DNA from 3 places in the Rhodococcus sp. NPDC055024 genome. Region 2 is predicted to be linked to each of the others. Evidence: riboswitches for the same ligand, from Rfam matches in the RefSeq annotation. Region 2 holds a riboswitch; each other region holds the start of a gene.
What was found. Region 2 has a riboswitch for cobalamin ahead of ACWF6P_RS14535 (ABC transporter substrate-binding protein). Riboswitches for the same ligand answer to the same signal wherever they lie in the genome.
Positions count from the first base shown of each region.

Region 1: linked by a shared signal. The riboswitch ahead of ACWF6P_RS15120 (FecCD family ABC transporter permease) and the one ahead of ACWF6P_RS14535 (ABC transporter substrate-binding protein) in region 2 are both predicted to bind cobalamin.
Region 3: linked by a shared signal. The riboswitch ahead of ACWF6P_RS20025 (CbtB domain-containing protein) and the one ahead of ACWF6P_RS14535 (ABC transporter substrate-binding protein) in region 2 are both predicted to bind cobalamin.

Region 1 is NZ_JBSGVT010000006.1:132,163-135,013, forward strand. It holds gene ACWF6P_RS15115 (ABC transporter ATP-binding protein) at 1-185, opposite strand, end outside; gene ACWF6P_RS15120 (FecCD family ABC transporter permease) at 182-1,189, opposite strand; cobalamin riboswitch at 1,307-1,442, opposite strand; gene ACWF6P_RS15125 (TetR/AcrR family transcriptional regulator) at 1,459-1,971, opposite strand; gene ACWF6P_RS15130 (alpha/beta hydrolase) at 2,120-2,851, shown strand, end outside.
Region 2 is NZ_JBSGVT010000006.1:6,798-9,648, forward strand. It holds gene ACWF6P_RS14525 (hypothetical protein) at 1-15, opposite strand, end outside; gene ACWF6P_RS14530 (siderophore-interacting protein) at 172-1,029, shown strand; cobalamin riboswitch at 1,071-1,251, shown strand; gene ACWF6P_RS14535 (ABC transporter substrate-binding protein) at 1,310-2,323, shown strand; gene ACWF6P_RS14540 (class I SAM-dependent methyltransferase) at 2,324-2,851, shown strand, end outside.
Region 3 is NZ_JBSGVT010000009.1:183,712-186,562, reverse strand. It holds gene ACWF6P_RS20035 (alpha/beta fold hydrolase) at 1-637, opposite strand, end outside; gene mhuD (mycobilin-forming heme oxygenase MhuD) at 683-991, shown strand; cobalamin riboswitch at 1,080-1,218, shown strand; gene ACWF6P_RS20025 (CbtB domain-containing protein) at 1,244-1,438, shown strand; gene ACWF6P_RS20020 (CbtA family protein) at 1,429-2,205, shown strand; gene ACWF6P_RS20015 (NAD(P)-binding domain-containing protein) at 2,264-2,851, opposite strand, start outside.

The sequences.
Region 1 (2,851 bases), 130 kb from region 2:
CCGCCGGCGATCGGTCCGAGACCGGCGAGAGCACGCAAGAAGGTCGACTTGCCCGAGCCGTTCGGACCGACCACACCCACCACTGCGCCGGCGTCAGCCACGATGTCGACGCCCTTGACGATGGTTCGACGGTCGATGCGGACAACTACTCCGGACGCAGTCAGCGGCAGTGCACGGGTGCTCACGAACTACCACCGAATCGGTAGCGCCGACGGCCGAGAAGCAGAAGAAACAGCGGGGCACCGATCACTCCGGTCACCACGCTCAGCGGGATCTCGGTCGGCCGCAACGACGTCCGCGCCACGACGTCGACCCACACCAGGAACGACGCCCCGATCAGCGCCGCCGCCGGCAACACCACTCGATGTCTGGCTCCGACGATCATGCGTGTCACGTGCGGTATGACCAAGCCTACGAAGGCGATCGCACCGGACACTGCAACCATCGTGCCGACCAACGCTGCCAGCACTCCGAACAACACGTTTCGCAGGGTTCGGATGGGAATACCGAGGGAAGCCGCGACGTCCGGCCCGGCCGCCAGTGCGTCCAACCAACCGTGCAGCGCGAACACCGCTGCCGTCAACAGGACCACCACGATGGCCGGCGCCCACAACTTGTCCCAGGAGGCACCGGCCAAACTTCCCAGGAGCCAGAATAATACGGACTGCGCAGCCTGGGAGTCGTTGGTGCGCAGCACCAGAAAGCTCGCGATGGCCGACAACGCAGATGCGGTAACAGTGCCGGTCAGAACCAATCGCAGCGGAGTTATGCCGCCTTGCAGCGTCGCGATGGTGAAGACGAGGATCGCAGCTCCCAGAGCTCCGATCATCGCACCGAGGCTGAGTGCCCATACTCCGGCGCCGGCGAACAGTCCGGTGGTGATGACGGCGGTAGCACCGACACTCGCGCCGGACGACACTCCGAGCAGGTGGGGATCGGCAAGAGCATTGCGGACGAGGGTTTGCACCACCGCGCCGGCAACGGCAAGACCAGCGCCGACAGCCAGACCGAGCAGCACCCGAGGTGCCCTGATCCCCCACACGATCGCAAGATCCGAGCGTGTGACGGCCGGGCCTCCGAAGCGCGAGTGCACCACGTCCACCACGGTGGACACGGGGAGCATCTCGGATCCGAAGGCCAATGCGCACACAGCCGAGAGCAAGGTGACGACCAGCAGAGCGGGCAGCACGATACCCGGACTGAGTCGTCCTCGCGGTGCACCAGCCTTCGGCGAAGGCAGGTGGGTAGGTGGAGACAGAGCTCCGCCAACAGCATTCATGGTGTGACCGATCCATCCTCGTGGCATGACACAACGTCAACGAGGGTGGTGTCTGGCTACGGTCGACGCGTGGACGACCTCACAGTGGCGGGACCGCGCCGGAATTGCACCGACTTCCCATTACCTCGATGATGACGTCAGAACCATAACGGACGGCGGTCACCATTCTCGACACTGGATCAGGATTCCGACGCGATCATCGATCTCGCATGCCGCACGACGGCTTCCGTGCGCACCCGAAGTTCTTCGGGTGAATCCGATTCCAGCACAACCCGATGCACCTGACTGTCCACGGCAGTCACGGTCAGCCGCGAGGTCAACAACGCGTCCTGCGCACTGAATCCACGGCTTTCCAACACCTCCGAAAACCCTAGTACCAGTTGCCGATTCATTCCTTCGACCTGTTCGATGAGCTCAGGCGTACGCGGAACCTGATCGTAGAGCAGGTGAAAGAACTGTCGCGGTTTACTGTTCACCGCGACCGCGCACTCCACCAACATCCTGACGGCGTCGTCGAGGGAGAGTTCGCGCTCGACGATGTCGGAAAGGCAGACCGCAAAACTTTCCCGCGCGGCACTCACGTGACGGTTCGCCAACTCGGAGAGGATCTCGTACTTGTTTCCGAAATACTGGTAGAGCGAGCCCACCGACACGCCTGCCTCGTCAGCAATCCGGTTGGTGGTCGCCGCCATGCCCTCCGAAGCGAAAACGCGAGTAGCTGCCTCCAGGATCGCGTCGTACGTAGCCCTGGAGCGCTGCTGGGAGGGCCTTTTCCGCAGAGTCGACACGGTCCTCCGATGCGAGTTGTCAGCCGCGATGCCGGTATCGAGAATTGTGTAGGTGACCAGCGCCGATTATTCGAAGTTTATGCCCGCCCGGTACGCCGACCACATGCCGGCGCCGACCCCGACGTGGTGGGAGTGGAACGGCAATACCGTCCACGTCGCACGGGCGGTGGTGCCGCACGCGCCGGTTCGTGTTCTCGGCATCCACGGCGCCGGCGGGTACTCGGGCGCGTTGTGGCCGTTTGCCGGGATCGGCGTGAAACTCGGCGCCGAAGTCCTCTTCCCCGACCTTCCGCTGTACGGCGACACCGTTGCAGCCGACCCCGCCGGCGTCCGGTACGAGCAGTGGGTCGATCTTCTCTGCGATCTCGTCCGAGCAGAGAAGGCAGCCGATGATCGGCCGCTGGTACTGCTGGGAGCCAGCATCGGCGGTCTGCTGGCCTACGAGGTGGCCGCGCGGACCGGTCTGGCCGACGCCGTTGTCGCTACCTGCCTGCTCGATCCGTCGAATCCCTCAGCCAGAGCTGCCGCAGCGCGGCTCGCCCCGATGGGTGTCTACGGCGCTCCCCTGATGCGCCGCACCGATCGGCTGGTGGGCCGGATCCGCGTACCCATCCGTTGGGTCGCCGACGTCGCGAACATGAGCAGCAATCGGGAACTCTCGACGCTGTGTGCGACGGATCCGCGCGGCGGCGGCGTTCGAGTACCACTCGGATTCCTCAGCAGCTACTTCTCGTTCGAGCACACCGCGCCCGAATCGTTTCGGACGACGCCTGTCCTGCTCACC
Region 2 (2,851 bases):
GCGGCGTATGGACATCACAAGCACGGTAGCAGCGCGAGCACAGGTCGCTCAAACGCGTTGTTCGCGGAGCGTGTCATTTCAGGTAAGCAGATGTCGCTTTCGGACAACTTCAATTACTTAGGCAGCACTAACCTGATGGCACCTCGACAATCCGATCCAGGAGCGCAACCGATGACACATGCAGACGCCACGAGTACAACAACTTCCCCGACGACCGTCCTACGCACCGCCGACCACAATCGCGGACTCAACGACGTTCTCGCGATCGTCGAGGCAATGGAGCGACCGAGCGACCGTCTGCTGCGGATCACTGCTCGCTTGAGCGAGTCGACCGACGATCCGACCTGGTCACGCCCGAATGTAACCGTACGGATGAATCTCGGGCCGGCCTTCGACGACGCTTCGCGCGTGCACACGGTGCGTTCCTACGATTCAGCGAGCGGATCGATCGTCATCGACGTGGTCCTGCACGGACAGACCAGTCCGATGATGAGATGGGCGGCGGCGTTGACCGTCGGCGACACCTTCGGCCTCACCGGTCCGCGGCCACACTTCTTGATCCCTGATGTTCCCGGTCGACGTATCGCACTCTTTCTGGACGGCACCGCAATACCTGCGTTGCACTCGATCATCGAGCAGTTGCCTACCGACGTCGCCGGAATCGGCTGGGTCACAACAGATGACGAGGTCGCCTTCGCCGAACTACCCACCCTCCCCGGCCTGGAACTTCACCGCGTCAGGGTCGATCTCGCCGAGCCCGACGGCCCACTGACGACGCGGGCGCGCGAGCTCACCGATCCCGAGAGCTACGTCGTATGGGGCGCCGGTGAACGCAGTGAGATGCGCGCAATACGGAAGCACTTTCGCTCGACCGTCGGACTCGACAAGGACGACGTTGCGATATTCGGGTACTGGAAGCAGGGCATCAGCAACACCGAGATCGACCTCCGTCGACGCGAGAACTACGAGCGCATCCTCGCCGACGGCGGATCCCTGACCGACATCGACGACCTGGCCATCGAGATCTGATTGCCTCACACTGGCCGACCTGACCGGCAGTGCACTGCGGTGATAAGTTCCTCTGTGCCAGCAGACCTCCACACAGGGGGTCAGGGAATCCGGTGTGAATCCGGAACTGACGCGCAGCGGTGAGGGTGACCGCCCGGGCTTACGCCACTGGATGAGAATCTGGGAAGGCGCTCGGGTGGGGCGATCTCGAGTCCGAATACCGGCTGGCAGCAGGGGTCAACAGGCGCCTGTTCACACGGTAACGGGCTCCGCGTACGAGCCCCTGCGAGAACGAGATTCCATGCGTCTGTCCAGACTTCGCCTACCCGCCGCTGCCGTTGCAGCCCTATTGGGCGCATCGTTGGTCGCCTGTTCCTCCGACGACAGTGCTGTCGAACAATCAAACACTGCCGAACAATCCAGCGCCTCAGTCCAGAATTGTGGCCGAGACGTCACGGTGGAGCGACCGATCGAACGGGCGATCGCGGTAAATCAACCGGCGGCCGAAATGCTGTTCGCGCTGGGAGTGCAGGACCGGATGGCCGGCTACGCCATGAGCGATGACGACGTCCTCCCCGAACTGCGCGAGGCGCGTGGTCAGGTGAAGGCCTTCGACACCGAGTTCCCGTCATTCGAGAGTGTCCTCGAACGCGAACCCGACATGGTCTACACGACCTTCAACTACACGTTCACCTCGGAAGGCATCGCCGACCGGACCAAGTTCACCGACCTCGGTGTCGCGACATATCAGTCTCCCAGCGAGTGCACCGGTCAGGATGCCGAGCAGAGCAAGGCCCTCACGCTCGACGACTTGTACGACGAAATCGACGACGTGGCAACACTGTTCGATGTCAAGGACAAAGGTGTCGAGCTCACCGAGAGTTTGAAGGATCGCGCGGCCACCGCCACGGCGGCACTGGGAGCCGAAAACGTAACGCTGGCGTGGTGGTACGCAGCCACGAAGACTCCGTACTTCGCCGGGTGCTGCGGTGCACCGGGAATCATGACCGACGCGGTGGGTGCGAAGAACGCCTTCGACGACAACAAGCAGTACTGGCCCGAAATCGGTTGGGAGAGTGTGCTCGATCGAGACCCGACCGTGCTGGTGCTCGCAGATCTCGACCGCGGTGGAGACGGCGACAGTGCCGCAGACAAGATCGCGTTCCTCGAATCGGACCCGGTCGCCAGCAAGCTCACCGCAGTGAAGAACAAGCGTTACATCATCCTCGAAGGCACGACGATGGATCCCTCGATCCGCAATGTCGGTGGCATCGAACAGCTCTCCGACGGGCTGCGCCAGTTGGGTGTGGTCTAGATGTCCGCGGAGATCAGAGAACTGGTGTGTCAGTGGGACGACCAGCAAGCGGCATACATCGCGGATCGCGAGAAGCGCTTCGACGTGATTCTCGACGTTCTCGAATTGCAGCACGCGCACACCCCGTTCACGGTCGTCGACCTGGCCTGCGGGCCGGGTTCACTGAGCGCCCGGATTCTCGAGAGGTTCGAGCACGCGAGCGTTGTGGGGATCGATTACGACCCGATGCTGCTGGAGCTCGCCCGCCAGTCGTCGACTCGTTTCGGTGACCGACTGCAGCTGATCGACGCAGACCTCGCGGGAGCCGATTGGCCGACTACGGTCACTGCGCCGGTTCAGGCGATTGTGTCGACGACCGCACTGCACTGGTTGCAACCGCAGCAGCTCGTCGAGGTGTACCGGCAGTGTCGCGAACTGCTGAGCCCTGACGGTGTCCTGCTCAACGGTGATCACTTTCGCTTCGACGGCCGCTCCCCCGCCATAGGGCGATGGGCGAAAGCTCACGACGAGCAGACGCAACGCACCGCT
Region 3 (2,851 bases), on a different contig from region 2:
CTTGCGGCCGCTCGGCCATCTCTCGCATCTGCCCCTCGGGGGTGATGGTGAATTCCCCCTCGATGAGCAAAGTCGGCGCCTCGATCGCCTTCCACTGATCCCAGAAGTGCCGCGTGCCCCACTCCTCCGAGATGTCGCGGAAGGTCGAGACGTCACCGTGCAGGTACCACCCGTCGTCGCGGCGGTCGAAGGAATCGAGAAAGTACTGGCCGGCGACGGGGCCGAAGAATTCCTTCATCGCGTCCTCGGAAGCAAACGGTTGCGGCCACGCCGAAATCATCTGCGCCCAATCCGCTGCGGTGCGTCCGCGAAAGTCCGGGGCCATGTCTTCGAGGACCAGGGCACACACCTTCTCTGGATGCGCAGCGGCGAAGCACCACGCGTGCAGAGCGCCCATCGAATGACCGATCACGATCATCGGACCTTCGATGGAGGAAACGGCCGATGTCAGGTCCTCGACGAATGCCTCGGTAGTCAGTTCCGCCGGCGCCGGCCTGCCGTGACCGGCGGCGTCGAAGGTGTAGACGTGGCCGAACTCGCGGATCCACGGCACATGGCGACGCCACGTTCGGGAACTGCCCATGAGGCCGTGCAACAACAGAATCGGCTGTCCCGTTCCACCTTCGTCATGCAACACGAGTGTCACGGTACGCGGTGAAGGTACACGGGTAATGTCGCTTTCATGGCAGTCGTGAAGATCAATGCAATCGAGGTCCCCGAGGGCGCCGGCCCCGAACTGGAGAAGCGCTTCGCAGCACGCGCTCACGCAGTCGAGAACTCCCCGGGCTTCCTCGGATTCCAACTCCTCCGCCCCACCGCAGGTGAGAGCCGCTACTTCGTGGTGACTCAGTGGGAGTCCGAGCAGGCGTTCGCCGATTGGCGTGACGGCCCTGCCCGTGAAGCCCATTCCGGCGAGCGTGCGAAGCCCGTCGCTTCGGGTGCGTCGTTGCTCGAGTTCGAAGTTGTCTTGGACGTCGCCGCCAAGAGCTGATCTCGAACGATTGTGCCCGCCTTGCCGGGCACAATCGACGGTCATCTCGGCTTCACGCGTTGACACGGTGCGGGCAGTAGTGCAAAAGTTCGCATGTAAACGCGATGGTCCGACAGGAATCCGGTGAAAGCCCGGAGCGGTCGCGCCACTGTAATTCGAGGTGAAGTGCCTTTTTCGGTACGGCTCTCTCGACAGCCAGACACTTCGGCCATCGCATGGACCTAGGGGACGCGAAAATCCCAGGAGGCTTCGATGGCTCTCGCCTATTCTCCCGATACGTCGATCGATTCGACTCGTCTTGCTTTCCTCGCCGCTGCGGTAGTTCTGTTCGCGATGCTGGCTCTCTACCTGGTCGGATTCGACCAGGGCGCGATCTCTCGCACCGGCATGTACATGCATGAATTGATGCACGACGGACGCCACTTGATGGGCCTGCCGTGCCACTAGTCGACAGTTTCACGAAGCTTCTCATTCGTGGATTGTTGGCTGGTTTGATCGCGGGCATTCTTGCCGGCGGTGTTGCGTTCGTGCTGGGTGAACCCCACGTCAACGCTGCCATTGCGATCGAAGAAGCCAACAGTGCCGCTGGAGAACATGCCGGCGAAGCCGCTGGGCATTCACACGGTGACGAAGAAGAACCACTGGTGAGCCGCGACGGGCAGCGCGCTGGGCTGTTCCTGGCCACCGCGCTGGCCGGACTCGCGCTCGGCGCTATCTTCTCGGTCGTCGCCAACTACGCGCGACGACTCACCGGAATGTCCGGGCCGTTGTTGGCGATCACCATCGCCGTCGGCGGTTGGCTGGCCATCGAGGCGGTGCCGTTCTTCAAGTACCCGGCAAATCCGCCGGCCGTCGGAGATCCGGACACCATCAACCAGCGGACACTGCTGTGGCTGGCGGCCGTGATTCTCGGGCTGCTGTCCGTCACTGCGGCGGCAGCTGCAGCAAAGGCAGTTTCCGGGCACGAGTTCCTCAGTGTGCGCATCGCCGCTCCGGTGGCTGCGTTCCTGGTGATCGTCGCGATCGGTTACGTCTCGCTTCCCGGCATCAACGAGGTGGGCGAGGACTTCCCGGCAACTCTGCTGTGGGAGTTCCGACTTTCCTCGCTTGCTACGCAGGCGACACTGTGGCTCGTACTCGGATTGGCATTTGCCTTCCTCACCGAGCGCGCGACCAAGAATGCCGACGTGGCAAAGAAGTACGCCCTTCGCTGAACCTGCTGTGCGCCTTTATTAACCGCGGGCGGTTAACAAAGGCGCACAGCAGTAGTTTTCAGCTCAGATGATGCACTTCCTGCAGCCCGTACACCGGCGTCGGAATGCCCTCGTAGCGTGCCTTCAACTGCAGCGCGAGGTACAGCGAGTAATGCCGCGACTGATGCAGATTGCCGCCGTGGAACCAGAGCGCTTCCTGCTGCGTCGGCTTCCACATGTTGCGCTGCTCGCCTTCCCACGGCCCCGGGTCCTTGGTCGTGTTCGAGCCGAGGCCCCACACCTTGCCGACCTTGTCAGCGGTGTCCTGCCCGATCAGATCCGCCACCCAGCCGTTCATCGAGCCGTAGCCGGTCGCGTAGACCACGACGTCGGCAGGCAATTCCGTACCGTCTTCGAGGATCACGCTGTTCTCGGTCAGCTCACGAATGTTGCCGTGCGCGAGCTTGATGTCCCCGTTGGCAACCAGTTCTGCAGCGCCGACGTCGATGTAGTAACCCGAGCCGCGTCGTAGGTACTTCATGAACAGGCCCGAACCGTCGTCGCCCCAGTCGTGCTCGAAGCCTGCCTTCTCGAGGCGATCGTAGAAGTCCTTGTCGCGCTCACGGATTGCGTCGTACACCGGGATCTGGAACTCGTGCATGATCCG